Linked DNA regions of Pseudorhizobium banfieldiae. The protein of the gene in region 2 interacts with the protein of the main gene of each other region in a pairwise test. Links are inferred from orthologs where the notes say so. Each region holds a gene or a part of one and is shown on either strand. Other genes may lie near its edges.

Region 1 (14,743 bases), 740 kb from region 2 along the record:
AGAGCGCATGGCCGAGATGCAGGGGGCCGTTCGGGCTGGGCGCAAAACGGAAGACGGGTCTTTGACCGGGTGGTGCGAGCATGGTTTCTTCTGGCATGAAATCGGTGGCGGGACCACAGGGACAAAACATGTGCATCATCCGCAACGAAAGCGACATCCAGGTCGGCCTTGCGGCGCTGGCGTCACTCGACCCGCGGCTGGTGCCGGTGATCGAGGCTGCCGGTCCCGTGCCGCTGAGGTTGGTGGAGGCAGGCTTTGCCGGGCTAGCCTTCATCATCGTCTCGCAGGTGGTCTCGAAAGCGAGCGCCGCGGCGATCTGGAACCGCATCCGCGCGGCGGGACCAACCACGGCCGAAACCTATCTTGGCCATCAGCCGGCAACGATTGCGTCCTTCGGCTTGTCGCGCGCCAAGGCAGCCACGCTCGCACATGTTGCCCGAGCTGTGGCCAATGGTGAGGTAGACCTGGAAGAAGTCGCGCGGATGGAGCCCGCCGCTGCGATGGCGAAGCTGACGGCGCTTTACGGGGTGGGGCCATGGACGGCCGAAGTCTATCTGATGTTCTGCGGCGGCCATCCAGATATATTTCCGTCAGGCGATGTCGCCTTGCAGGCTGCTGCCGCCCATGCTTTCGGCCTGCCGGGAAGGCCATCCGCCCGGTCGCTCGCGGGGATGGCGGAGGTTTGGCAGCCATGGCGTTCGGTCGCGGCCCGACTTCTATGGGCCTACTATTCCGCCAGCATCCGCAAAGATGTGGCCCCAGTTGCGGGGTAACTACTGCCCACCACTGTTATTTCTGCTTCACAATTCTGTGGCAACGGACCTAATATAAAACTGCGGATGCCGAATCGGTAAGGAGTACCCCTTGACGATTGCAGTCTCTCCCCAGGCCTTGCCGGCGCTCGTCCTGAACGCCGACTACCGGCCGCTGAGTTACTATCCCTTGTCGCTGTGGTCCTGGCAGGACGCGATCAAGGCCGTATTCCTGGACCGTGTGAACATCATCGCCGAATACGAACAATCCGTCTCGTCGCCCAGCTTTTCCATGCGCCTGCCGAGCGTCGTCAGCCTCAAGACCTACGTGCAGCCCACTCGCCACCCGGCCTTCACCCGGTTCAACGTCTTCCTGCGCGATCGCTTCGAGTGCCAGTACTGCGGTTCCCGCGACGAGTTGACCTTCGACCACGTTATCCCGCGGGCACATGGCGGGCAGACGACGTGGGAGAACGTCGTGGCTGCCTGTTCTCCCTGCAATCTTCGCAAGGGTAGCAAGCTGCCGAAGCAGGCCGGCATGTTCCCACACCAGAAGCCTTATCCGCCGACGGTGCAGGACCTTCACAACAATGGCCGGCTCTTCCCGCCGAACTACCTGCACGAAAGCTGGATGGACTATCTCTACTGGGATACCGAACTGCAGCCTTGAAGCCGTTCAGGCCGTCTTCTCCGACGCGCCGAGGAAGGCGACGGCAGCCAGCATCACGCTCGCAATCACGTTCCAGCCGGCGAACGACAGACCAAGTACCCGCAGCGATGCCTGCGTGCAGGATGGGCCGTGAAAGGCGTTCAGATCGTCCAGGAGGCTGCCGGCATTGGTTGTGATGCCGGGCGAACTGGTGGCGCAGGTGGCCGGACCCTCCCAGAACCCCCACTCGACGCCCGCGTGATATACGCCCATGCCAGCACCCACGATCATCATCACACCGATGAGCGCGAGCAGGCTGCGGGTAACCCATGGGGGTGCACGGAAGCTGGCGGCGATGATCGCAGCGATACCGACCGGGATTCCATAGTAGTAGGGGTCGCGCTGCAGCAGGCAGAGCGCGCAGGGGATGTAGCCGCCGATGTGCTCGAAGGCGAGCGCTCCGCCAACGGTCGCCACCATGCCAAGGGTCACCGCGGAAGCGTAGATCAAGGGGCGGGAAAGGGCGGGGGAGCGGGTTTCAGATGGCATGCACATCTCCGGGCCGGAGGCCGATCAGGGTCGTTGCTCATTAGAACATCGGACCGGACGACGCAATTGTCCCGAGTCGAGCACGAAGACGACCCTCACACATCTGCGTGAGACGCGGCTCTGGATGTCAGGGAGGATGGTGCCCCGTGCCGGAATCGAACCAGCACTCCTTTCGGAACCTGATTTTGAGTCAGGCGCGTCTACCAATTCCGCCAACGGGGCACGGAAGGTATGGAATGGCCTCTATCATGGGCGCGCGCTGCTGCGCAAGTGAGGAGGTAGCCGGCAGCTCGGAGGCTTCTGCGTGCTTCCGGCACAGAAGTCCATCCGACAGTGACCCAGCGTTAATGATCACGGCAAAGCGGAGGGCTCCCGGGAAACCTTCTCCATGCAACGGCGGTTCCGTACATGCCCGCGATGGTTGCGGGTCTCGTATGGAGGAATGGCCATGAATGTTAGGAGAAGCATGCTTCTCGTCTCCGCTTGCCTGCTCTTGCCGGCTCTCGGGCCGGCGGGTGCGCAGGAAGCGGGAGTGTCGGTAGGTGGCGTCAGCGTCGGCGTCGATACCAGCGACGGCCTCGGAGTCGGGGCTTCGGTCGGCGGTAGCAACGGCGTGGACGCAAGCGCGAATGTCGGAGGGAGTAGCCTCGCCGATGTGGATGCGTCCTTGGGCGGCACCGATGGCGTGAATGCGAGTATCGGTGCGGATATCAGCGATGGTGTCGATGTCGATGCAACCGCCTCGATCGGAGGCTCGAACGGGGTCAATGCCGGTGCCGGGGTGCGGGCCGGCGGAGGTTCGGGCGTCGGGGCCGATGTTGAACTCGGAATCGGTGGCGCCGGCGCGGGTGTGGGCGGGCCGGGTGCGGGTGGGCCGGGCGTCGGAGGTACCGAGCCCGACCTCACCCCGGCGCAACGTGAGGCCTTCAACGCCATGTCCGAAGACGAGCAGCGCCGGCTGCTCAACCGTTGCGATGACCTGCTCTCGAGCGGCACCGACGCCGAACTGGCGGCCTTGTGCCGGATGCTGCGGATGACCGCGCAGCGTTAGGCTGCGATACGCATGATGATGGGCCAAGGGGGCAGGCACGGCTGCTCCTTGTGGCCGCGGCCTGCTGGTGCTAGCAGATTGCAACGCTGAAAACGCGACACAGGCCATGCTGCTTCCAAACGCTCAATCTTCCTACGACGAAATCCTTCGCAGTTTTGAGTGGCGCATCCCGACCAGGTTCAACATTGGCCATATGGTTTGCGATGCGTGGGCGGAAAAGGAGCCGGCGCGCATCTGTCTGCAGCACTTCAGTCCCGATGGGCAGCACCTCACCATGACCTATGGCGAGCTTCGCGAAAAGTCCTCTGCGCTCGCAAACGGATTGCGGTCCCTCGGGATACGCCGCGGCGACCGGGTGGCGCTTCTAATGCCGCAGGGCTTCGATACGGTCGTTGCCCACGTGGCGATCTACAAGCTCGGCGCGATCGCATTGCCATTGGCGCTGCTGTTCGGGGAAGATGCCCTGGAGTATCGGCTGCGTGCGTCGGAAGCAGTGGCAATCGTGACCAACGAATTCGGCCTGCCGCGCTTGCAGGCAATCCGCGCGAGGCTGCCGGCTCTGCGGCATCTCGTCGTCGCGGGAGGGGCCGTCGCCAGGGATGGTGTGCTGGCGTTCAATGATCTGCTGGATCAGCATCCATCGCGGTTCGAGGTCGCGGCGACCGGCCCTGACGACCCCGCACTGATGATCTTCACGTCCGGCACCACCGGACCGCCCAAGGCGGCGCTCCATGGCCATCGAGTGCTGGCCGGCCACATTCCCGGTTTCCAACTGGGACATGAGTTTGCCCCACAGGAGGGGGATCGCATCTGGACACCCGCCGACTGGGCCTGGGCCGGCGGCCTGTTGAACGTGCTCCTTCCGGCGCTGATGCTTGGCATACCGGTGGTCTCCTCGCCGGCGCAGAAGTTCGACCCTGACATGGCCTTCCGCATCATCGCCGAGATGGATGTCCGCAACGCCTTCATTCCGCCGACCGCGCTTCGCCTGATGAAGTCTGTCGCCGAACCGCGGTCCCGTTACGAGCTGCACCTGCGAACGATTACCTCGGCGGGCGAGGCACTCGGACGAGAGACCTATGAGTGGGCCCGCAACGTCCTCCGCGTCACCGTCAACGAGCTCTATGGCCAGACAGAGTGCAACTTCGTTCTCGGTTCCTGTGCTGCACTCGGCGTGACCAAGGCGGGTGCTATCGGGAGGAGCGTGCCGGGGCATGACGTGGCCGTCCTTGATGAACGAGGTCTTGAAGTCGCGGATGGTGTCGAAGGCGAGATCGCCGTCAGGGCGCCCGACCCGGTGATGTTCCTCGGCTACTGGGACGATCCGGCTGCGACGGAGGCAAAGGTTAGGAACGGTTGGCTACTGACGGGCGACATAGGGCGCCGGGACGCAGAAGGCTTCGTGGAGTTCGTCGGGCGGGACGACGACGTGATCACCTCGGCCGGCTACCGGATCGGCCCGGGGGAAATCGAGGATTGTCTCAGCGGCCACCCCGCCGTCCGACTCGCTGCCGTGATCGGCAAACCGGATCCGCTGCGCACGGAGATCGTCAAGGCCTATGTCGTCCTTCGCGAGGGGCACGAGCGTAGCGAACGCCTCGCGGCCGAGCTTCGCGACTGGGTCAAGCACCGGCTGTCGATGCATGAGTACCCCCGGGAGGTGGACTTCGTCGACGATCTGCCGCTGACGACGAGCGGCAAGGTGATCCGCCGGATGCTGCGCCTGCGTGCGGCAGCGGAATGAACCTTATTCAGGTCGCCTGGCGATCGACAGGATCTTCTGCCGCAGCAGACGTGCCATGTTTCGCGTGCTCCGGTACATGTGGAGCTGGGCCGCGACTTGCCGGACATCCTTGTCGGCATTATGCGTCAGGCCGATCACAAGCGTCCCCATCTCCTCGCGCTCCTCCCACATCCGGCTCATGATGGAGTGGTCGGCGGTCGCGCAGGAATCGGTACGCAGGATATTGGCGTCATCGAGGTGCCATTCGGTCAGCTTCATCATGAGCAGCTTGCCGGGGGACCATGCGGCAAATTCCTCGTCGTAAGTCGTCTTCCAGGTATAGGCTTCGCCGGCCATGACGAAGACGATGAGGGAGGCGATCGCGCGGCCGTCGAGGTCGAGCGTATGGATGCGGACGGCATCGATTTCGGCGAGATTGGTGATGGCTTCCCGGGCAAAGGCAGCGCGGTAGCGGTCGTTGATGAGGGCGGAGCGCTTGCGCCCCTTCCATCCTGCTGCCTCCAGCGCCAGGAATTCCTCCATGCGGAGCCGGACCTCTTCCGGTTGACGGGCGACTGTATAATCCAGCTGCCCGTGCTCGGCGAGCCGGCGCCATTGGCGCTGCATTTCCCTGTAATGGTGAGGAGAAACCGCCCGCTTGATGTATGTCTCCGGAGCATCGAGGCTTTCCAGCATGGGACGTGTGCCGGGTTCAGCAAGCGTCACCGGCAGGTCGCGACCCACCGCAACGGCGCGCGCCAGCTGGGCGAAGCGTCCGTTGACGCGGATCTGGGGCAGGACAAGCACTGAAGGAAGCTGCATGTCCGGTCGCGAAAGACCGTCCAGAAGGTTGTCGATCGTCTCTGCTGCACCCTCTGCATCGACCAGCGGCGTTCCCAGAGGTCCGAAAGGGTTCGCCCATGCTCGGGTGATCGCAGGCCCGATCGAGAAGCCGGGTTTTTCGATCGTGAAGGGCATCAGCAGCCGCATGCGGCTGTGCCCCTCGTTCTCGTCGCGGATCACTGCGAATCGGACCTGCTTGTCCTCTATCCGTGGCATTGCAGGCGCCAGCAGACGGGCGCTGAAGAAGATGTTGGGTTCCATTACCCGGTTGGAAAGGAATTCGAGCTCCTGCTGGAGGTCGTAGCCTAGCGAGGCGGGGTAGATGCAGAGTTCCCGTCCCAGGCGTCCTACTTCGATCTGTTGGTCGGCATGGGGCCGTTCTGCCTGCAGCTCCGGCAGTAGGGGTGGTGTCCAGAGAGGAGCTGCGGGATCCATGGGCCGGCGGCTGTCGGGGGAGGGGGCCATGGTCATTCGGCCTTTGCTGCAGTTGGAATTGGGTCGGCGAAGGCAAACATGGCGATGCCGAGGCTTCGGCGAAGCGCTACGTGCAGCAGGATCGCCTCGATTGCCATGGCGCAGGCGGTCGCGGTCGCCGCGCCGTTCAGCCCGAAACGAGGGATGAGCATGATGTTCATCAGAATGTTTGCGCCCAGCACGATCGCGTAGAGAACCACGCAGAGGTTCTGACGGCCGGCCATGCTGAGCAGCACTTCGGCGGGGCCGACCAGCGACTTGGCGAGGATGCCCGCAAAGAGGATCGGGAGCAGCCAGTAGCCAATCGTGAAGGCCGGGCCGAAGAGGGCGAGCAGGTGTTCGCCGACCAGCAGGATGGCCGAGCCCAGCAGGAGAGCGGGCCAAAAGCTCCAGCGTGCGGCCTGTCCGGCGAATGCCCTCAGTTCCGAGGTCTCGCCGCTCGCAAGTATGGCGGAGAACCTCGGGCCAGCCGCAGCCTTGACGGCGAAGGCGACGAACTGGACGAGCACGATCGTCTTCGTCGCAGCAAAGTAGACCGCCACCTGGTCGGGGGGCAGGTAGAGACCGACCACCACCACATCAGCATTGGTCAGGAGGAAGCCGATCCCGTCAATCAGGAAGATCGGCAAGGAATAGGCGAGCCAGGCGCGTGGGTTGAGACGAAGCGGACCATCGCCGAAGGCGCGCCGCAGCCGTTGGCGCAGGCGCATGTACTGGATCAGCGTCGTGACATAGGTTGCGGCAAGAGCGGCTTCCATCGCAGTCACCGCCGTGTCGGGCGCGCCGAGCCAGACGGCGCCGACCATGAAGAGCAGGATCAGGGTCGGACGGATCAGGAAGGTCGGCGTCAGGGCCGTCACCGTCCAGCCGCTTGCCCGTGCGGTGCCGTCGAGGACATCGCCAAGCGCGATCATCGGCAGCGTGAAGAGCGCCAGGAACAGAGGCGCCAGCCAGTAGGCTTCGAAAGAGTCAGCGAAGAGGCGCAGAAAGATAAACCCCAGTGCCGCAAGCACGCTTGCTGAGAGCATCGCAAAAATGCGCGCCGTGACATGAAGGCCGCGGGCAGAGGCGAGATCACCGTCCGCCTGGTGCTGCGGCAGGAAGCGGATGACGGATGTATGGAAGCCGAGGCAGGAGAGGTTTCCTGCCAGAACGACGATCACCCAGACGAAGGCGAAGATGCCGTATTCGAACTCCCCCATCAGGCGGGCAAGGATGATCTGGGAAACGAAGGCGATGGCTGCACTGACGACGCGAATTGCGAAGGCGACGAGAGCCTGCCGCTGGGCACGGGCCGTCTCGCCGTCCAGGGTATTCGCCTCGATTGTCCGGTCGAGCACAGGCCTTAGCCTGGAGCGCAGGCCGCGGGGCAGATATCTCTCCGCTGTCTCGAGAACCGCCATGATCGGCACGCACTACTCACATGAACTCAATACCGGGTAGCCCAGTCTTGCCACGACAGGGTTAACAATCCTTTGGAGCAGACTGGAGCACACGCGAAAATGCCGCCCGGAGGCGGCATCCCGATGTGTTGCTGACGGAGCTCAGGCCTGCTCGAAGGCGCCGTGGCAGTGCTTGTATTTCTTGCCGGAACCGCAGGGGCATGCCTCGTTGCGGCCCACCTTGCCCCAGGTCTCGGGGTCGGCAGGATCGCGATCATCGGGTGGCACCTGCAGGCCAGAGTCGTTACCGCCTGCGAAGTCGTCATCGCCTGTCGAAGCGTCGATATGATGGGGTTCCATGACCGGGGGCGGCTCTGGCGAAGGCTGGGCCTCGCGCACGAGCTCGACGCGCATCATCTGCGCCGTCACGGCTTCGCGCAGGTTGGCAAGCAAGGCCTGGAAGAGTTCGAACGCCTCCGACTTGTATTCCTGCAGCGGATCGCGCTGGGCGTAACCGCGGAAGCCGACGACGGATCGCAGGTGGTCAAGGTTGACGATATGCTCGCGCCACAAGTTGTCGAGTGTCTGAAGCACGATGGATCGCTCGACATAGGTCATGATGTCGGCACCGAAGCGTTCGGTACGGTCGGCAACCGCCTTGTCGGCAGCTTCTGTGATCCTCTCGCGGATATCGTCCTCGCCGATGCCTTCTTCCGCCGCCCAGTCGGCGATGGGGAGGTCAAGGTTCAGCAGGCGCTGGACGTCGTTGTTCAGCCCCGCCACATCCCATTGCTCGGCATAGGCACGTTCCGGAATATGCTTGGCGACCATCACCTCGATCACCTCGTTGCGCATGTCGGCAACGATCTCCTTTAGGTCGTCGGCATTGGCATCCATCAGTTCGATGCGCTGCTCGAAGATCACCTTGCGCTGGTCGTTGGTGACGTCGTCGTATTTCAGGAGGTTCTTGCGGATGTCGAAGTTGCGGGCCTCGACCTTGCGCTGCGCTCGCTCCAGCGCCTTGTTGATCCATGGGTGGACGATGGCCTCGCCTTCCTTCAGTCCGAGCTTCTGCAGCATTCCGTCCATGCGGTCGGAGCCAAAGATGCGCATCAGGTCGTCCTGCAGCGACAGGTAGAACTTGGAGCGACCGGGGTCGCCCTGGCGCCCGGAACGGCCACGAAGCTGGTTATCGATGCGGCGGCTTTCGTGCCGCTCGGTGGCGATGACGTAGAGACCGCCGGCGTCAAGAGCCTTCTGCTTCAGCGCTGCGATTTCCGCCTTGATGGCGTCGGCCTTGGCGTCTCGCTCCGGACCTTGCTCCATTTCGGCCAGCTCGTGCTCCAGACGCATGTCGAGGTTACCGCCAAGCTGGATGTCGGTACCGCGGCCGGCCATGTTGGTGGCGATGGTGACGGCGCCAGGAACGCCGGCCTGGGAAACGATATAGGCTTCCTGCTCATGGTAGCGGGCGTTCAGGACCTTGAAGTCCTTGAAGCCGGACTGGCTCAGCATCGTGGCCAGAAGCTCGGACTTCTCGATGGAGGTCGTGCCGACCAGGACCGGCTGGCCACGTTCGTGGGCGGCCTTGATCTCGGCAATGATTGCCTTGAACTTCTCCTCGAAGGTCCGGTAGACCTCGTCGTCCTCGTCGATGCGCTGGATCGGCAGGTTGGTGGGAACCTCGACGACTTCAAGCCGGTAAATGTTGCTGAACTCTTCCGCTTCCGTCGCAGCCGTACCGGTCATGCCGGCGAGCTTTTCGTACATGCGGAAGTAGTTCTGGAAGGTGATCGAGGAGAGCGTCTGGTTCTCCGGCTGGATCTGCACCTTTTCCTTGGCTTCAAGCGCCTGGTGCTGGCCTTCCGAATAGCGGCGGCCCGGCATCATGCGGCCGGTGAATTCGTCGATGATGACGATCTCGCCGTTGCGGACGATGTAGTCTTTGTCGCGGGTGAAGAGCTTGTGGGCCTTCAATGCGTTGTTGATGTGGTGGACGATCGCGACATTCTCGACGTCGTAGAGGCTTTCGCCTTTCAGGAGACCAGCTTCGCGCAGCAGGTTCTCCAGCTTTTCCGTCCCGGCCTCGGAGAAGTTTGCCGAACGCTGCTTCTCATCGATCTCGTAGTCGCTTTCGTCCAGCATCGGAATGAAGGCGTCGATCGTGTTGTAGAGTTCGGAGCGGTCGTCCAGCGGGCCGGAGATGATCAGCGGCGTACGCGCTTCGTCGACGAGGATGGAGTCCACTTCGTCGACGATGGCATAGTTGTGGCCGCGCTGAACCATCTGGCCGCGGTCATACTTCATGTTGTCGCGCAGATAGTCGAAGCCGAGCTCGTTGTTCGTCGCATAGGTGATGTCGCAGGCATATGCCGCGCGGCGCTCCTCGTCGGAGAGTCCGTGGACGATCACGCCGGTGGTGAGGCCGAGGAAACCGTAGAGGCGTCCCATGGTCGCGGCGTCGCGGCGGGCGAGGTAGTCGTTGACGGTGACGACATGGACGCCCTTGCCGGCCAGCGCGTTCAGGTAGACGGCAAGCGTCGCCACCAGCGTCTTGCCTTCACCCGTCTTCATCTCGGCGATCGCGCCGTCGTGAAGGATCATCGCCCCCGTCAGCTGGACGTCGAAGGGTCGCATGCCGAGCACCCGGCGAGAAGCTTCGCGAACCACCGCAAATGCCGGCGTGAGGAGGTCATCAAGGCTTTTGCCTGCCGCGAGCTGTTCGCGGAACTCGGCCGTCTTGGCCGCCAGTTCTGCATCAGAGAGAGCCTTCGTCTTCTCCTCGAGGGCGTTGACAGCATCGACGCGGGACTTGTAGGAGCGGACGCGGCGCTCGTTTGCCGAGCCGAAGAATTTGCGGGCCAATCCGCCGAAGCTGACCATTCGAATGGTCCTTTCTGGTTAAACGTACTTGTGATCGCAGGCCGGCCTACGGCTCTGCAGAACCGTCAAAATCGCCCGCTACGCCCGGAAACCCATCTGGACGCAAAGTTGCGTGACAGATAAGAGGGGGTCGATTTGATGTCAACGGTAACGGCCGATACACAAAGGCCACATTCCGATGTTTGTGAACGCTTTCCGGCCGGCTTCGGGCTATATCGAGACCGGCAATCATTCTTGAAAGGTGACTTGATGCTGCGCCATAAACTTCTCGCCACGGCTGCCCTTGCTGTCGGGCTTTCCTTCGGTGCCTCCGCCTTCGCGCAGGAAGAGGCCGTCGTCGCCAAGGTTGGCGACCTGGAGATCCTTCAGTCCGAGCTCGACCTGGCCGTGGCCAACCTCGATCCGCAGCTCCAGCAGCTTCCGGACGAGCAGAAGCGCGTGGCTGCCCTGTCGGGCGCGATCGACGTGAAACTTCTCGCACAAAGCGCCGCCGAGGAGGGGCTTGCCGAGACGGAAGATTTCCAGAAGCGGATGGAGTACATCAAGGATCGCGAGTTGCATAACTCTTACTTCCGCAAGCACGTTGTCGACGCCGTCACCGACGAAGAGGTCAAGGCACGCTATGAGAAGGAAATAGCCGCCCTGCCGAAGCAGGAAGAGGTCAACGCCCGCCATATCCTGGTCAAGACCGAGGAAGAGGCCAAGGCGGTCATCGCTGACCTCGACGCGGGCAAGGATTTCGCCGAGCTTGCCAAGACGAAATCGGAAGATTCCAACAAGGACGACGGTGGCGACCTCGGCTGGTTCTCGAAGGGCCGCATGGTCCCAGAATTCGAGGAGGCTGCCTTCGCGCTGGAAAAGGGTGCCTACACGAAGACGCCGGTGCAGTCGCAGTTCGGCTTCCATGTCATCAAGCTTGAGGACCGTCGTGACGTCCAGCCCCCGGCGCTGGAACAGGTTGAGCCGCAGGTTCGCCAGCTGGTCATGCGCGACAAGTATCTGGCGCTGATCGAGAAGGCCAAGGCGGAGCAGACGGTCGAGATCATGGACGAGACGCTGCGCAAGGGCTATGAGGACGTCAACAAGGCGCCCGATGCCGATCCCGCAGCCGGCGAAGCGCCCGCGCCTCAGCAGTAAGTAATTTACAAGGGCCCGGTTTTCCGGGCCTTTCCATATTCAGTTTGGATGCCTCCGATGTCCGCTTCCGTCTCCCCGCTTGCTCCAAAATCCTACCCGGACATGCCGCCGATCCGCGGCCTACGCATGGCAACCGCTGCCGCCGGGATCAAGTACAAGAATCGTACCGACGTTCTGCTCATGGTGTTTGACCAGCCGGCAGCGGTGGCCGGTGTATTCACGCGCTCCAAATGCCCCTCGGCGCCGGTCGATTTCTGCCGCGCGAATTTGCCTCATGGCAAGGCAAGGGCGGTCGTCGTCAATTCGGGCAATGCGAACGCCTTCACCGGCCTCAAGGGCAGGGCCGCGACGGAACTGACGGCGAAGTCTGCGGCCTCGGCCGTGGGATGTGCTGAGAACGAGGTATATCTGGCGTCGACGGGCGTGATCGGCGAGCCGTTGGATGCCGGCAAGTTCGCAGGGGTGCTCGGCGATATGAATGCCGATGCAGAACCGGATTTCTGGCTGGACGCTGCCAAGGCCATTATGACCACCGACACCTATCCGAAGGTCGCGACACGCTTGGCTGCCATCGGTGGCGTCACAGTGACGATCAACGGCATTGCCAAGGGGGCGGGCATGATCGCGCCCGACATGGCGACCATGCTGTCCTTCGTCGCGACCGATGCGGACATCGCGCCGGACGTACTGCAGCAGCTGCTGTCCGCCGGCGTCGGCCCCACCTTCAACTCCGTGACCGTCGATAGCGACACCTCCACCTCGGACACGCTAATGCTCTTTGCCACGGGTGCCGCCGCGGCCGACGGACAGGCGAGGGTCACCTCTGTCGAGGACCCGGCACTGGCGGAGTTCCGAGCCGCGCTGAACGCGCTTCTCAAGGACTTGGCGCTCCAGGTGGTTCGCGATGGTGAGGGTGCTCGCAAGATGGTGGAGGTCACCGTAACCGGCGCCGAGACCGGCGCCGCTGCAAAGCGGATCGCGCTTTCCATCGCCAACTCGCCCCTCGTCAAGACGGCGGTGGCCGGCGAAGACGCCAACTGGGGTCGCGTCGTCATGGCGGTCGGCAAGGCCGGCGAGATGGCCGACCGGGACCGGCTGGCGATCTGGTTCGGCGATGTCCGTGTCGCAGTCAACGGCGAACGCGATCCGGACTATTCCGAAGCGGCTGCCAGCGCGGTCATGAAAGAAGAGCACATTCCTGTCCGGGTGGATCTCGGGCTGGGTGAGGGGCGGGCGACCGTCTGGACCTGCGACCTGACGAAGGAATATGTGGCCATCAACGGCGACTACCGGAGCTGATGCGGGCGATGCAGGCAACACCGTCCGCGAGCAATCTGCCGCTGGTCCGCCGTCTGGAGGCCGTCGGCTTCCGGGCCTGGCCGGCCGCCTCGGTGATCTATGACGGCAGCTGGCAGATCCGGCTTGCGGGCGGACATCCCTCCAAACGCCTCAATTGCGTCGTGCCGCTCGATCCTTCCGATTTCCGGGACATGGACCTGCGCCTCGAGAAGGCGGGCAAGCGCTTCCAGGCCTACGGTCGGCCGCTCATCCTGCGCGAGACGCCATTGGCGCCCACGCAACTTGTCGAGCACCTGTCCGAGGCCGGCTGGAAGCGGTTCGAGACGGTGAACGTGATGACGGCGGATCTTGCTCGCCTGGCATTGCCGGATACGATTGATCACCTCCCCACGCATGATGTCAGTCGCTTCATCGACGCGAGCCTGCTGGTCGCCGGGGAGGATCCGGCGCTCAAGCCTGCGCTTGCTGAAGTACTCAACGCCATCAAGCCGGCGAAGGGGCTGTTCACGATCGAGAATTCTGCGGGCGGACCGGTCGCCGTTGCCCTCTGCGTCCAGGATAACGACCTCGCCGGCGTCATGGGACTTGCCGTCGCCGCCAGCGCACGCGGTCAGGGGCGCGGAACGGAGATCCTGTCCTCCGCCCTGCGCTGGGCCCGCATCAGCGGGGCCCGGAGCGCCTGGATTCAGGTCGTAGCGGACAACTTAGCGGCGCTCGGGCTGTATCGGAAGTTCGGTTTCCGGCAAGCCTATCAATATCATTACTGGCGGGAGGCCTAAACGTGGTGCAATCTCAACCGCGGCGAATGCTGCTGGTCGCGGCCTGCGCCCTCGTCGACACCGACAATCGTATCCTCCTGGCGCAGCGGCCGGAAGGAAAGGAACTGGCAGGTCTTTGGGAATTCCCGGGCGGAAAGGTGGAGCCGGGTGAAACACCCGAAGAGACGCTGATCCGTGAGCTACAGGAAGAGCTCGGGGTTACGACGAAAGTCCCCTGCCTGGCTCCGCTCACTTTCGCCAGCCACACCTACGACACCTTCCATCTGCTGATGCCGCTCTACATCTGCCGGCGCTACGAGGGCATTCCACGGGGGATGGAGGGCCAGGCGATCAAATGGGTTCGCAGCCGCGACCTCCGCACCTACCCTATGCCGCCCGCCGACGAGCCGCTCATCCCCTTTCTCCAGGATCTCCTGTAGAAGCCTGGTAACAGTTGCGCCTATTCGTAAATCGGCGTTAACAGATCGTTTAACCAATTCGCCTAGTCTCGAGGCTTACCAAGGCAGTATCTGCGTCGAGGCTTTGAGACATGGACGAGGAATCGTGGAAGACTGTGCGGGTCCGGAACCGGTCGTCGTACAGGTCGGGCAAGACCGGCGCCCTGAATATCGCCCTCCTGTTCGGCACGGCGGCAATAGCGCTATCCCTCATCGTGACACCCATGGTCGCCGATAGCGGCGATGCCCGCCGCCTTGCGCATGTGCAGGAAGAATTTGACCGCATCACCACGGGCTCGATCAAGCCGGCGGAAAAGGGGTCGAAGCAATATACCATTCGCCGCAGTATCCTTCAGGAAACGCCCGGATCGGTCTGCATCATCCAGCCCTACGACACGGACGCGCGCTGCTAGCCCAGGTCTCCCTGAGAAAGGAAATACCGCATGCGTCTTCTGAACGCGTTCTCGGGCAGCAAGGACGGAGCAACCGCTGTCGAATATGGTCTGATCGCAGCTCTCATCGCTGTCGTTCTCGTCGCGGCCTTCGGCGGCTTCGCCGATACGCTGGTGAGCGTGTTCGAGACGATCGAAGGTTATCTCACGAACGCCGTCAACTAGCGCTCCCGGGTTCCTCATCCCGCGGCACTCGCAGGGCGTCGGCGAGCCTCATCTTCGCGGAGCCAGGCTTCAGCGGCTTCTGCTGGCTCTCATGCGGTGCCCAGCCCGAGACGTAGATGATGGAGAAGGTTGCACGGATGCGTCCGTCCGGATCCGCGTAGCGTTCCG
Region 2 (14,269 bases):
TCTCCGCCTTCGGATGGTTCTCCTCCCACGGCTTCTCGTACTGGTAATGCAGGATCGAGATGCTGTTCCAGTCCCACAGTTCCGGCAGGTTGAACCAGACATATTGCAGCATGTTCATGAAGACCGGCAGGCCGTGCCAGTCCGGGAAGAAGGTCTCCAGGAAACTCTGGTCGGTGCGCCGCCAGAAGGCGTCCGGCTCATCCAGCCGCTCCAGCATTCGCCCGAAGGTCTTAGCGGAAGGCTTGGCAACGAAGACGCCGGAGTTCAGGCGGTGGAAGTCTGCAAGACCCTCATAGACATTCGGGGCTGCCGAGAATTCGGGATAATCAAACAGCCTGTCGATGTTGCGCAGCACAAGTGCGTCGGCATCGATGAAGACACAAGCGTTGTATTCCTCTAGCTGCCAGAGGCGCAGCTTGCAGAAGTTGTCGAGCGGCGTATGGAAATCGGGCTTTCTGCCCTTGGCGAAGGGCGCTGCGCCATGGACCGCTTTGCGGGCATGGCGGGCGTTGAACGCGTCCGACAGCGGCAGGTGGTCAACCTCCACAAGCCGGCATTCGAGAGCCTCCAGCGGCGCGAGCGTGGTTGCGTCCACGCCTCCGGTATGCAGGATGACGATGTCTGCGGACGTGGCGGTGAAACGCAGCGACTGCGCCAGCACCTTCGCACCGAGAGCGTAGTCGGCATTGGTGACCAGGGTAACGAAGGCCCGCCCAGCGGGGGGAGGGGCGGCGCGAGTTTCCGCTCCAGGTCGCCCGGTCATCAGGACACCGACTTCAGCCGCTTGCCCTCCGGATCGTGCTCGACCTTGGCGGCGATGTCCCTGGTCCAGGCGGAGACGGCCGGGACGCGGGAGCGGTCGACGCGATAGGCGAACTTCTTCGCCACGTCGACGATCTCTTCAAGCAGCCCTTCGCCGAGCGTCGTCGGCGCGAGCCCGAGGTTCAGGAACTTCTCGTTCTTCACCACCAGGTCGTTTTCCGCGGCTTCCTTGCGGGGGTTCGGCAGCCAAGCGATCTGCGCTCCGGTCATCCGTGCAACCATCTCGGCGAGGTCACGCACCCGATGGGTCTCGGTCATCTGGTTGAAGATCTCGACGCGGCCACCGCCCTGGGGCGGGTTCTTCAGGGCGATCTCGATGCAGCGGACGGAATCCTGGATGTGGATGAAGGCGCGGGTCTGGCCGCCGGTGCCGTGTACCGTCAGGGGATAGCCGATCGCTGCCTGGATGAGGAAGCGGTTCAGCACGGTGCCGTAGTCGCCGTCATAGTCGAAGCGGTTGACGAGCTGTGCATGGCGGCGCGTCTGCTCGGTATGAGTGCCCCAGACGATCCCCTGGTGCAGGTCGGTGATCCTCAGGCCGTCGTTCTTGGCGTAGAAGGCGAAGAGCTGCTGATCCAGGCATTTCGTCATGTGGTAGATGGAGCCCGGATTGCTCGGGTAAAGGATCTCCTGGCTGACCGTACGGCCGTCCATGGTTTCAATGCCGACCGGCAGGTAACCTTCGGGAATCGCCGCGCCGACGGTGGAATAGCCGTAGACGCCCATGGTCCCGAGATGGACGAGGTGGGCGTCGAGATCGAGTTCCACCATTGCGTTCAGCAGGTTGTGCGTGGCGTTGACGTTATTGTTGACCGTGTAGTTCTTGTGGCGGTCGCTCTTCATGGAGTAGGGCGCGGCGCGCTGCTCGGCGAAGTGGATGATGGCGTCCGGCCGATGCCTGGCGAGCCAGCCTTTTAGCAGCTCGTAGTCCTTGGCGAGGTCGATCAGGTGGAAGTGGATGCGCCGTCCCGTCTCCGCATGCCAGACCCGCGTCCGCTCCTGGATGGAATCCATCGGCGTCAGCGACTGAACGCCCAGTTCCGTGTCGATCCAGCGGCGTGACAGGTTGTCGAGGATGTGGATTTCGTGGCCCGCGTCGGAAAGGTGGAGGGAGGTCGGCCAGCCGACGAAACCGTCGCCACCAAGCACTGCAATCTTCATGAATCAACTCCGCTGGTTGTCCGTCCGGGTTTCAGATAGGGCGGATTTGTGACAGGAACACAATACCTCCCAACGGCCCGGCGGCCATCGGGGCATCACGTCGATCCACTAAGGCATGACTATGACAGACGAGGTTTTTCTTCTTTCGGGGCAGTTGACCAAGACCGGGCACCAGCTGGTTCAGCGGGTCTACTATGAGGACACGGATTTCTCTGGGCTCGTCTACCATGCCCGCTACCTGCATTTCCTGGAACGGGGACGGACGGACTATCTGCGATGCCTCGGCTGCCAGCAGAGCGATCTTCTCGCGGCGGACGAGGAGGGGCTGGTCTTCGTCGTTCACCGGATGGAGATCGACTTCAAGATGCCGGCGAGAATGGACGATGCCCTGACGATCCTGACGACGACGGAAAAGGCTGGCGGTGCCAAGATGGTTCTCAGCCAGGAGATCCGCCGCGGCGAGACATTGTTGATCGCCGCGAAGGTGGTAATTGCGGTGATCAACCGGCATGGCCGTCCGAGGCGGTTGCCGGAAAGCGTGGCTGAGAAGTTTCTGCGGTCATCGAACTAGGTCGCGATTGATCTCCGGTAACCGATCCTTAACCATAATGAGCGCTTACTGAAACGCGAGGAAGTTGTGCAACGCACGCCTTCCTTTGACCAAATTTGAAAGCGAGAAGCCATGCTGAAAGCTCAGGGCACCTTGGGATAGAGCGCAACCAGCGACCATGGTTTTTCGCGAGAGCGCTTTTGAACCCGCCCGGTCCCGTGCCGGGCGTTTGGATTCGGGGATATTGGATAGATGGAAGAGGTAGGTTTGGCGGCAGCGACCCACGACGTCAGTCTCTGGGCGCTGTTCATGCAGGCGGGTTTCGTCGTCAAGCTGGTCATGATCGGTCTCATCGGAGCCTCGGTCTGGACCTGGGCGATCGTCATCGACAAGTATGTCAGCTACAGCAAGGCGAAGCGCCAGTTCGACCAGTTCGAGCAGGTGTTCTGGTCGGGGCAATCTCTGGAAGAGCTCTACCGCACGCTCGCCGAACGGCAGAACGGCGGCCTTGCCGCCATCTTCGTTGCCGCCATGCGTGAGTGGAAGAAGAGCTTCGAGCGCGGCGCGCGGTCTCCGATCGGCCTGCAGATGCGTATCGACCGAGCCATGGACGTGACCATGGCGCGCGAGAGCGAAACCTACGAGTCCCGCCTCGGCTCGCTGGCGACAATCGGATCGGCTGCGCCGTTCATCGGCCTCTTCGGTACCGTCGTCGGCATCATGACCTCTTTCCAGGCGATCGCCGGCTCAAAGTCGACCAACCTCGCCGTCGTTGCGCCGGGTATTGCCGAAGCGCTTCTCGCAACGGCGATCGGTCTCGTGGCGGCTATCCCCGCTGTCATCGCCTACAACAGGTTCTCCGCCGAGGCTGGCAAGCTCACCGGTCGCATGGAAGGCTTTGCCGACGAGTTCTCGGCCATCCTGTCGCGGCAGATCGACGAGAAGCTGCAGCCCCGCGCTGCGGCTCAGTAAGCGGCCGAAGGAGACACGTCCATGGGTATGTCGGTAGGAGCCAAGGGTGGCAGCGGCGGGCGCAGAAGGCGCGGCGGACGCAAGAACGGCCTGGTGAGCGAGATCAACGTTACGCCTCTCGTCGACGTCATGCTCGTGCTCCTGATCATCTTCATGGTCGCTGCACCGATGATGACGGTCGGCGTGCCGATTGACCTGCCGGAAACGCAGGCGAAGGCGATGAACGCCGATACGCAGCCGATCACCGTCTCCGTCAATCCGGCGGGCGAGATCTATCTCCAGGAAACCGCGATCGCCCTCGACGAGGTCGTGCCGAAGCTCGAGGCCATTGCCACTACCGGATACAACGAGCGCATCTATGTGCGCGGAGATACCGCTGCGGCTTACGGCGTCGTCATGAAGGTGATGGCGCGCATTTCGGCTGCCGGCTTCAAGAATCTCGGGCTCGTCACCCTACAGGAACAGGAGCAGTAACAGGTCGCGATGAAGGGAAGTCTCGGGACATCTCTGGTAGTGCACTCGCTGGTGCTGGGCTGGGCGCTCGTGTCGCTCGGGTCCCCGGCGTCGTTCGACGTGGCCGAAGTCGAGGCGCTGCCGGTCGATATCATCCCGGTGGAATCGATCACCCAGATCCAGCAGGGCGACAAGAACGCGCCGATGGCAGAAAAAGCTGCGCCGGTGCCGACGACCAAGCCGAACATTGTCGAGAACGCCGAAAACGCCGGCGACAACGATATCGACCTGAAGTCACCGCCGACACCGGCGAAGCGTCCGGTCGAGACGGAGGTTGCCGCGGCGCCGGAGAAGACCGAAAAGCCGCTGCCCAACCCCACGAACGAGACAAATCAGGTCAAGGAGATCGTGCCGGAAGAGACGGCGCCGAAGCCGACCGAGGTCGCAGCACTTCCCGAATCGAAGCCCGAGATCGCGCCCGAGCCGAAGCCTGAGCCGACCCCCGAGCCGGTGCCTGAAGAGGCCGTCGCCGAGGAACTGCCTCTGCCCGACGCCGTTCCGGTGCCTGCTGCGCGGCCGAAACCGGAGCCGCCGAAGGAACAGGCGAAGCCCGTTGAGAAGCCGGCCGAGAAAAAGCAGGAAACACCAAAGGCGGCCGAGAAGCCAACAGACAAGAAGGTTGCGGACAAGAAGCAGGAGACCGCCAAGTCGACCTCTTCGAAGGAAAGCGACTTCAACGCCGATGAAATCGCCGCCCTCCTCAACAAGCAGGACGCCGCCGGTGGCGGCGCCAAGCGCTCGACGGAGACGGCCTCGCTGGGTGGCAAGAAAACCACCAGCGGCTCCACACTCAGCCAGAGCGAGATGGACGCCCTGCGTGGGCAGATCCAGAACAACTGGTCGATCATTGCCGGTATCGAGGGCGCCGAAGGCGTCATCATCACCGTCAGGATGAGCCTCGACGAAAGCGGCCAGATCGTCGGCCGGCCCCAGGTCTCGGCGACCGGCGGTTCCGACACGGCGCGGCGCACGCTGGAAGGCAGCGCCCTTCGCGCCGTCATGCGCTCGGCACCGTTCAAGAACCTCCCTGTCGAGAAATACGATGCCTGGAGCGAGGTTGTCGTGAACTTCGACCCCAGCGAAATGCTGTAAAAGCTGAAAGGCTGAACACTATGATGAAACGTTCTTTCATCCGCCTGATGATCGCGTTTGCCGGGATGGCGATGTCCTTCGCCCCGGCTCACGCGCTGGTGGAGATCAATATCAACAAGGGCAATGTCGAGCCGCTGCCGATTGCGATCACCGACTTCCAGTCGGGCAATGAGCTCGGCGCGCAGATCAGCCAGGTGATCGCCGCCGACCTTCAGCGCTCCGGCTTGTTCGCGCCGGTGAACAAGAGTGCCTTCATCGAGAAGATCTCCAACCCGGACCAGCAGCCGCGGTTCGAGGACTGGAAGGTGATCAACGCGCAGGCGCTCGTAACCGGCCGCGTCACCCGTGAGGCCGACGGTCGTCTTCGTGCCGAATTCCGTCTCTGGGACACCTTCGCCGGCCAGCAGATGACCGGACAGCAGTTCTTCACCCAGCCGGAGAACTGGCGTCGCGTCGCCCACATTATTGCCGACGCGATCTACGAGCGCATCACCGGGGAGAAGGGCTATTTCGACACCCGTGTCGTGTTCGTGTCCGAAAGCGGTCCGAAGAACGCTCGCCAGCGGCAGTTGGCCATCATGGATCAGGACGGCTTCAACGTCCGCCAGCTGACGAACAGCAAGGACATCGTCCTGACGCCGCGTTTCTCCCCCAACCGGCAGGAAGTCACCTACATGTCGTTCGAGGGCGACCAGCCGCGCGTCTACCTGCTGCAGCTTGAGACCGGGCAGCGCGAAGTCGTGGGCAATTTCCCCGGCATGACGTTCGCGCCGCGTTTCTCGCCCGACGGCCAGAAGGTCATCATGAGCCTCCAGCAGGAGGGTAACTCCAACATCTACACCATGGACCTGCGCTCGCGGACCACGACGCGGCTCACCAACACGGCAGCCATCGACACCTCGCCGTCCTATTCGCCGGATGGCAGCCGCATCGTCTTCGAAAGCGACCGCGGCGGGCGCCAGCAGCTCTACGTGATGGGCGCCGACGGTTCTGGGCAGACTCGCATCTCCTTCGGCGACGGGTCCTATTCCACCCCGGTCTGGTCCCCTCGTGGCGACCTCATTGCCTTCACGAAGCAGTCCGGCGGCAAGTTTTCGATCGGTGTCATGAAGCCGGACGGTTCGGGCGAACGCATCCTCACCACCGGGTTCCACAACGAGGGCCCGACCTGGGCGCCGAATGGCCGCGTGCTGATGTTCTTCCGGCAGAACGCCGGGGCAGGCGGTCCGCAGCTCTATTCGATTGACCTGACCGGCTATAACGAGCAGCAGATCAAGACGCCGGCGTATGCATCCGACCCGGCATGGTCGCCGCTGCTTGAATAATGGCGGAATGCGGACAGAGGCAGGTTGCTGCCTCTTTGCCGCCCCATTCTCCTGAAAAAGGAGCGACTTAAGGGACGTCGAATCGGTTTGTTAACCATATGCATTTCAGGTGGGTTAACCGAGACCAGTTAGAGTTCAGCAACTCTGATACGTTGATCTAAGGAGAGACCGGCTATGAGCCGCACCGTTACCCCGGCGATGAGCCGCATGCAGACACTCGCTCGCAACCCGGCCGTCATTGCCCTGACGCTGGCACTCGCGCTTGCCGGCTGTGCCAACAAGAAGAACCTTCCGAACAATGCGGGGGATCTCGGCCTCGGTGGTGCCGCCGGTGCCGCAACGCCCGGCTCCAGCCAGGACTTCACCGTCAATGTCGGTGATCGGATCTTCTTCGATACTGACTCCACCTCCATCCGTGCCGATGCGCAGCAGACGCTTGACCGGCAGGCACAGTGGCTGCAGCGCTACCCGAACTACGCGATCACGGTCGAAGGCCATGCCGACGAACGCGGCACCCGCGAATACAACCTGGCGCTCGGCGCGCGCCGTGCCGCCGCCACGAAGGAATACCTTGCCTCCCGCGGCGTTCCTGCCAACCGGATGCGCACGATCTCCTACGGCAAGGAAAAGCCGGTCGCGGTCTGCGACGACATTTCCTGCTGGTCGCAGAATCGCCGGGCAGTAACCGTCCTCGGCGGCGCCGGAATGTAGTCGTCCGCGACGACAAACGATTTCGTGAAGGCGGTCCAGGTGGCCGCCTTTTCACTTTTTCATAGTTTGGCCGAACTTCGCTCCAATTAAGGTTGAGAGTTCAGTTGCATTTTGGCGCGGATTGACAAAATCTCCACTCGCGCCAAAGGGGCGCAGATCAAAGCAGGACGGACGATATGAAGAAACTTGTCTTGGCAGCAATGCTGGGGCTGATGGTGGCGGGCGGCCCTGCCGGGGCATTCTCATTGCCCGAACTTCTGCCGGGGGAAAGACAGGCCCCGCAGCAACCAGGCGGCTCTGAACAGCCGATGGTCCTTGCGCAGAGCGGCGATGCATCCATCCGCGTCCAGCAGCTGGAGGAACAGATCCGGCAGTTGAATGGTCGGATCGAGGAAATGAGCTTCCAGTTGCTGCAGATGCAGGAGCAGATGCGAAAGACGCAGGAAGACAATGAGTTCCGCTTCCAGGAGCTCGAGAAAAGCGAAAACGGAGCGGCCGGGAAACCGGCCGTCGCCGCTTCAGGCTCGCCGCAAGCGGTCCCCGAGTCGCCAGCTGACGACGTAGCGCGTATCATCGAGACCCCGCCGGCAACGGAACCTTCGCGGGCCGCTCCCGGCGAAACGGTGCTCGGCTCGATCGAGTTCGACCAGAGCGGCAACCCGAAGACGGTTACCCGCAACGAGACAGACAACTCCGCTGGCCTCCCCGGTGTCGACGCGGGACCCGGCCTGCCGCAGGCGCAGGATCCCCAGCAGACCGCGTCGCTCGGTAGCGAGAGCGATGTCTACCAGGTTGCCTACAATCACATTCTCTCCGGCGACTATGCACTGGCTGAACAGGAGTTCACGCAGTATCTCGCCAGTTTCCCGGAAGGCTCCCGCTCGGCAGATGCGAGCTTCTGGCTGGGTGAGGCGCAGTATTCGCAGGGCAAGTACAACGAGTCGGCGCAGACCTTCCTGAACGCCCACCAGACCTACGGCACATCAGCGAAGGCCCCCGAAATGCTGTTGAAGCTCGGCATGTCCCTTGCTGCCCTCGACAATAGCGAGACGGCCTGTGCCACCCTGCGGGAAGTGACGAAGCGCTATCCCAAGGCCCCTCGCGCCATCCTTTCCAAGGTTTCTTCCGAGCAGAAGCGTCTCGGTTGCTGATCGCGGCCGTGCAAACCGGCACCCAGCCACCCATTTCGCCTGATGAAGCCATCCGCAGCCTGCTGGCGCGACTGGCAAGGCCGGCCCGGCTCCTCGTCGCCGTGTCCGGCGGGAGCGATTCACTCGGTCTCCTGCTCTCCCTGGCCCGCCATCCACATGAAGGCATCACCCTCCTTGCGGTTACCGTCGACCACGGCCTGAGGGCGGCATCGGCGCAGGAGGCGGCTGAGGTGAGCCGCATCTGCCAGGGACTTGGCATCCCGCATGCGACGAAGAGGTGGCTCGGAGACAAGCCCGCAACCGGTGTTGCGGCCGCGGCCCGCGAGGCGCGCTACCGCCTGCTCTGCGAAGCGGCGGATGAGGTCCGCGCAACCGCCATCCTCACCGGCCACACGCTTGACGATCAGATCGAGACGGTGACGATGCGGGCGGGGCGGACGAGCGAACCCGATGCCCCCGGACTTGCCGGCATGGCTGAGGCCGTGCTTCTACATCGCCGCCACTGGCTGTTGCGGCCGTTCCTTCGGACGCGCCGGGAAGACATCCGTGTATTTCTGGACAGATTAGACCAGGACTGGATCGACGATCCTTCCAACGCCGACCGCCGTTCTGAGCGGGTCCGCACGCGGCTTGCACTGGCGGAGAAGCCAGCGGTCCTGCTCGACCAGATCGATGCCGTCTCCCGCCGACGTCAGGACATCGCCAACTCTGCGGCCGAATGGCTTCTAACCAACGCCACTGTCCAGCACTCGGTGCTGATGCGGGTACCCGTCGAGGGGCTTTCGGCGGACCCGGTCGTTCTGCGTTATGCCCTGTCCACGTCGATTGCCGTTCTCGGCGGACGCGAGCAGGGACCGGCGGGCCACACGCTCGACAAGCTCGTTGACGCATGCCGGCTCTACACGCCCTGGAAGATGACGGCAGGACGGGTGCTGATCGACCGCCGCAGGTCCGCGCTCTATCTTTGCCGCGAGAGCCGCAATCTTCCTTCGCTGACGCTGAATGCCGGCGAGATAGCTGTCTGGGACGGCCGATTCCGGATCGTTAATCGCGGTGCTGAGCCGCTGTCGCTGGTTCCGGCGAGAAACCCCGAAGGCGCCGCAGGACTGTTTGGGGAGGTCCCACCCTCGATCGCACTGCGGGCAGCGGGGGTGTTGCCTCCCGACCCTGCCGAAGGTTCCGTGGGTACGGCACTGGAAGCCTTTTTCTGCACGCCGCTGCTTGCCCCATTCGACCGCTTTTTGCCGCAGTTCGACCTTAGTGTCGCGAGCGCCTTCGCAAAGCTGATGGGCTGCGACGATTTTGCGCCCGTTCCCATCGAGGATTCGGTTCGGAAAAGATAACCAGTCCAGCCGCTTTGCCTTGGCAAGGGCTAGGTGCACCCCTATGTTAGCCGCAAGCACAGGCGGCTCTCAGGCCACCTCTCACTTCCGGGGAGTTCGATGAACCCAAACTTTCGCAATTTCGCCCTCTGGGCGATCATAGCGCTTCTGCTGATCGCGTTGTTCAGCATGTTCCAGACGGCGCCGTCACAGACGAGCTCTCGGGAGATCGCGTACTCGCAGTTCCTCAGTGATGTGGAGAGCGGTCGCGTTCGTGAGGTCGTGGTCACCGGCAATCGCGTCATGGGGACCTATGTCGAGAACGGCGCCGGCTTCCAGACCTATTCTCCGGTGATCGACGACTCGCTGATGGAGCGCCTCCAGTCGAAGAACGTCACCATCGTGGCGCGGCCGGAGAGCGACGGCTCCTCGGGTTTCCTGAGCTATCTCGGAACACTCCTGCCGATGCTGCTGATCCTCGGCGTCTGGCTGTTCTTCATGCGACAGATGCAGGGCGGTTCCCGCGGCGCCATGGGGTTCGGCAAGTCTAAGGCGAAGCTGCTGACGGAAGCGCATGGCCGCGTGACCTTTGACGACGTCGCTGGTGTCGACGAGGCCAAGCAGGACCTCGAAGAAATCGTCGAGTTCCTGCGTGACCCGCAGAAGTTCCAGCGTCTCGGCGGCCGCATTCCCCGGGGCGTTCTGCTGGTTGGTCCTCCCGGTACCGGCAAGACCTTGCTGGCCCGCTCCGTTGCCGGCGAGGCCAATGTGCCGTTCTTTACCATTTCCGGTTCGGATTTCGTGGAGATGTTCGTCGGCGTTGGCGCGAGCCGTGTCCGTGACATGTTCGAGCAGGCCAAGAAGAACGCGCCCTGCATCATCTTCATCGACGAAATCGACGCCGTTGGCCGCCATCGTGGCGCCGGTCTCGGCGGCGGCAATGATGAGCGCGAGCAGACCTTGAACCAGCTGCTGGTCGAGATGGACGGCTTCGAGGCGAACGAGGGTATCATCCTTATCGCTGCCACCAACCGTCCGGACGTCCTTGATCCCGCCCTGCTGCGTCCCGGCCGTTTCGACCGCCAAGTCGTGGTGCCGAACCCGGACATCGTCGGGCGCGAGCGTATTCTCAAGGTTCACGTCCGTAACGTGCCGCTGGCGCCAAATGTCGACCTCAAGGTGCTTGCCCGCGGTACGCCCGGTTTCTCCGGTGCCGACCTGATGAACCTCGTCAACGAAGCAGCCCTGATGGCGGCGCGTCGCAACAAGCGGCTCGTCACCATGCAGGAATTCGAGGACGCCAAGGACAAGATCATGATGGGCGCGGAGCGCCGTTCCTCGGCCATGACCGAGGCGGAGAAGAAGCTCACCGCCTATCATGAAGCAGGTCACGCCATCACCGCGCTCCGGGTGCCCGTCGCGGATCCCCTGCACAAGGCGACGATCATTCCGCGGGGCCGGGCTCTCGGCATGGTCATGCAGTTGCCGGAAGGCGACCGTTATTCCATGAGCTACAAGTGGATGGTCTCACGTCTGGTCATCATGATGGGCGGACGCGTTGCCGAGGAACTCACCTTCGGCAAGGAGAACATCACTTCCGGCGCGTCCTCCGACATCGAGCAGGCCACTAAGCTTGCACGGGCGATGGTCACACAGTGGGGATTCTCCGACGTGCTCGGCCAGGTCGCCTATGGTGAGAACCAGCAGGAGGTCTTCCTCGGCCACTCCGTGTCACAGTCGAAGAATGTCTCCGAGGCAACGGCACAGAAGATCGATGTCGAGGTTCGACGCCTGATCGACGAGGCCTATAACGAGGCCCGTCGAATCCTCACGGACCATCATGACGAGTTCGTCGCGATCGCCGAGGGGCTGCTCGAATACGAGACCCTCTCGGGCGACGAGATCAAGGCGTTGATCAAGGGGCAGAAGCCCAGCCGCGATCTCGGCGACGACGCTCCGCCGGCTCGCGGGTCCGCTGTCCCGACTGCCGGGACCAAGAAGGACGAACCCAAGGGCGGCGAAGCCGAAGGCGGAATGGAGCCGCAGCCCCACTAGCTATCGGGTCATCAAAATTAACTCTGGAAAGAGCCGTCCCTTTGGGCGGCTCTTTTCTGTTGGTAACGGGATGTAATGGTCTTTGACGCTATTTTACGTGTCAGGACCTGTGAAATATGGCATGACCGCAGCCCCTGAGGGACGGATGAGCCCCGTTTGGCCGCGGCAGATGCCGCGAAGCGCGCCATGGAGGCGCGGCACGAAGGAGCATGCATGACACGCCGCTATTTTGGCACCGATGGAATTCGAGGGCATTCCAACGCATTTCCGATGACCCCGGACCTGGCGATGCGCGTCGGGATCGCCGTCGGGAAGATCTTCCGCAATGGCAGCCATCGTCACCGTGTGGTGATCGGCAAGGACACCAGGCTTTCGGGCTACATGCTCGAGAACGCCATGGTCGCAGGCTTTACCGCCGCTGGTCTTGACGCCTTCATCCTCGGGCCGATCCCGACACCTGCAGTGGCGATGTTGACTCGATCGCTGCGCGCCGATGTCGGCGTGATGATCTCTGCCTCGCACAATCCTTACCAGGACAACGGCATCAAGCTCTTCGGTCCGGACGGCTACAAGCTTTCGGACGAGCTCGAGATGCAGATCGAGGATCTGATCGAGCAGGACCTTGCCGGGCAGTTGGCAAAGGCCGGCGACATCGGCCGCGCGAAGCGCGTCGACGGGGTCCACGACCGTTACGTCGAGCATGCGAAGCGGACTCTGCCGCGCGATGCCACGCTGCAGGGTCTCCGGGTCGCCATAGACTGTGCGAACGGCGCTGCCTACAAGGTGGCGCCCGCCGTCCTCTGGGAACTCGGCGCCGACGTGGTGACGATGGGCGACGAGCCGGATGGCCAGAACATCAATCTCGACTGCGGCTCCACCAGCCCCGGTGCACTGCAGAAGAAGGTTCACGAGGTTCGCGCCGACATCGGCATCGCACTCGACGGTGACGCCGACCGCGTGATTATTGTCGACGAACTGGGCGAGGTGGTCGACGGGGACCAGCTGATGGCAGTCATCGCCGAAAGCTGGCTGGCCGAGGATCGTCTCCAGGGCGGCGGGATCGTCGCGACCGTCATGTCGAACCTCGGGCTGGAGCGCTACCTCACCTCCAAGGGGCTCGGGCTGGCGCGGACGAAGGTTGGCGACCGCTATGTCGTCGAGCACATGCGTGCGCACAACTTCAACCTCGGGGGCGAGCAGTCCGGACATATCGTGCTGTCCGATTTCGGCACAACGGGCGACGGATTGGTGGCCGCTCTGCAGATTCTCGCTCGTGTGAAGCGGACGGGGCTGCCGGTCAGCGAACTCTGCCGCCGCTTCGAGCCCGTGCCGCAGCTTCTGAAGAATGTCCGCTTTGGAGGCGGCAAGCCTCTGGAAGATATGATCGTCCAGCAGGCAATTGCGGATGCCGAAGCCGAGCTCGCAGGCAAGGGTCGGCTCGTGATCCGGCCATCGGGAACCGAACCGCTGATCCGCGTCATGGCGGAAGGCGACGATCGCAGCCAGATCGAACGGATCGTCAATGAACTGGTCGGCATCATTGCCAATGTACGGGCGGCGGCTGCCTGAGTTAGCCGTTGTCCCCTCCAAGGAAAGGCCGGCCACAGCGCCGGCTTTTCTATTTGCTTCTTGGTAAAGCGGTATAGTTAAGCGGGTCTTTACCTTTCCTCTTCATTATCCATCGCGGATCAACCCGTTGGTTATGGCGTCGCCGGCCAATGACGATGCGAGCTTGGAGATGAAGCCATGAAATGGAGCCTGCCCGGCGCGGCTGCGCTGTTGCTGACGGCGAGTTTTGCCCACTCCGCCGACCTTTACCAACCCGCCGAACCAATGCCGTTCATGGACGCGCCTGAGATCACCGTTCAGGAAGCCAGCGGCTGGTATCTCCGGGGAGATGTCGGCTATTCGTTCAACAAGATACGCGGTGCCAAATACTATCAGGGCTCGAACGAGCTCCTCAACGACTTCGACACCGCATCTCTGAAGGACAGCTTCCTGATCGGCGGTGGCGTCGGCTACCAGATCAACAGCTATCTGCGTACGGACGTGACCTTCGACTACCTCACCTCGGCAGATTTCCGCGGCAGCACGAGCGGGGTTTGCGGTGACGGGGCAGGCAATCCCTTCGTCGCCTGCTCGTCCACCGACAAATCCTACATGCAAGCCTACTCGCTGATGGCGAATGCCTATGTCGATCTCGGCACCTACGGCTATGTCACGCCTTATGTAGGCGCCGGCATCGGCGGCACCTATGTCAAATGGGGCAAGTTGAAGAATCGGATCTGCGACGATCCCTATCAGCCCGGGTGCTACGGCGGCGATCACGACGGCGAGAAGAGCTGGCGCTTCACCTACGCGCTGATGGCTGGTGCCACCGTCGATATCACCTGTGCCCTCAAGGCGGACGTCGGTTACCGTTTCCGTCACATCGCCGGCGGCGACATGTTCGGCTACCTCGACAGAGGCGGTCCCGGATACGACAAGGGCTTCTACAGCCATGAGGCCCGTGTGGGCGCCCGCTACGTCTTCGGCGGCTGCGACACCCCGGTCGCATATGAACCGGCGCCGGAGCCGATCGTCTACAAGTAAGGC

The links.
Region 1: the proteins of ybgC (region 2) and secA interact in binary tests that used the Escherichia coli proteins (3 or more experiments, as listed by UniProt). The link is inferred for Pseudorhizobium banfieldiae from one-to-one orthologs.

The regions. Positions count from the first base shown.
Region 1 is NZ_FO082820.1:3,314,327-3,329,069, reverse strand. What follows is about bases 7,386-10,667. They hold secA (preprotein translocase subunit SecA), read right to left. Parts: upstream 10,307-10,667; coding sequence 7,586-10,306; downstream 7,386-7,585. Other genes in these bases: NT26_RS16150 (peptidylprolyl isomerase), read left to right, coding at 10,556-10,667; NT26_RS16160 (lipopolysaccharide biosynthesis protein), read right to left, coding at 7,386-7,444. Outside these bases: tRNA glutamyl-Q(34) synthetase GluQRS, read right to left, coding at 1-82; NT26_RS16195 (DNA-3-methyladenine glycosylase family protein), read left to right, coding at 81-773; NT26_RS16190 (HNH endonuclease), read left to right, coding at 865-1,422; NT26_RS16185 (disulfide bond formation protein B), read right to left, coding at 1,429-1,950; NT26_RS16175 (hypothetical protein), read left to right, coding at 2,417-3,001; NT26_RS16170 (AMP-binding protein), read left to right, coding at 3,108-4,745; NT26_RS16165 (GNAT family N-acetyltransferase), read right to left, coding at 4,749-6,002; more of NT26_RS16160, read right to left, coding at 6,035-7,385; more of NT26_RS16150, read left to right, coding at 10,668-11,443; bifunctional glutamate N-acetyltransferase/amino-acid acetyltransferase ArgJ, read left to right, coding at 11,501-12,742; 8-oxo-dGTP diphosphatase MutT, read left to right, coding at 13,548-13,940; NT26_RS16130 (hypothetical protein), read left to right, coding at 14,051-14,371; NT26_RS22470 (Flp family type IVb pilin), read left to right, coding at 14,402-14,575; NT26_RS16125 (methyltransferase domain-containing protein), read right to left, coding at 14,568-14,743. UniProt on the Escherichia coli protein: Required for protein export, interacts with the SecYEG preprotein conducting channel.
Region 2 is NZ_FO082820.1:2,566,190-2,580,458, reverse strand. What follows is about bases 1,022-3,829. They hold ybgC (tol-pal system-associated acyl-CoA thioesterase), read left to right. Parts: upstream 1,022-2,104; coding sequence 2,105-2,554; downstream 2,555-3,829. Other genes in these bases: tolR (protein TolR), read left to right, coding at 3,527-3,829; tolQ (protein TolQ), read left to right, coding at 2,786-3,505; NT26_RS12735 (NAD-dependent epimerase/dehydratase family protein), read right to left, coding at 1,022-1,983. Outside these bases: NT26_RS12740 (glycosyltransferase), read right to left, coding at 1-763; more of NT26_RS12735, read right to left, coding at 763-1,021; more of tolR, read left to right, coding at 3,830-3,979; NT26_RS12715 (hypothetical protein), read left to right, coding at 3,989-5,110; Tol-Pal system beta propeller repeat protein TolB, read left to right, coding at 5,131-6,435; peptidoglycan-associated lipoprotein Pal, read left to right, coding at 6,610-7,146; tol-pal system protein YbgF, read left to right, coding at 7,323-8,297; tRNA lysidine(34) synthetase TilS, read left to right, coding at 8,291-9,640; ATP-dependent zinc metalloprotease FtsH, read left to right, coding at 9,740-11,674; glmM (phosphoglucosamine mutase), read left to right, coding at 11,888-13,243; NT26_RS12680 (outer membrane protein), read left to right, coding at 13,421-14,266.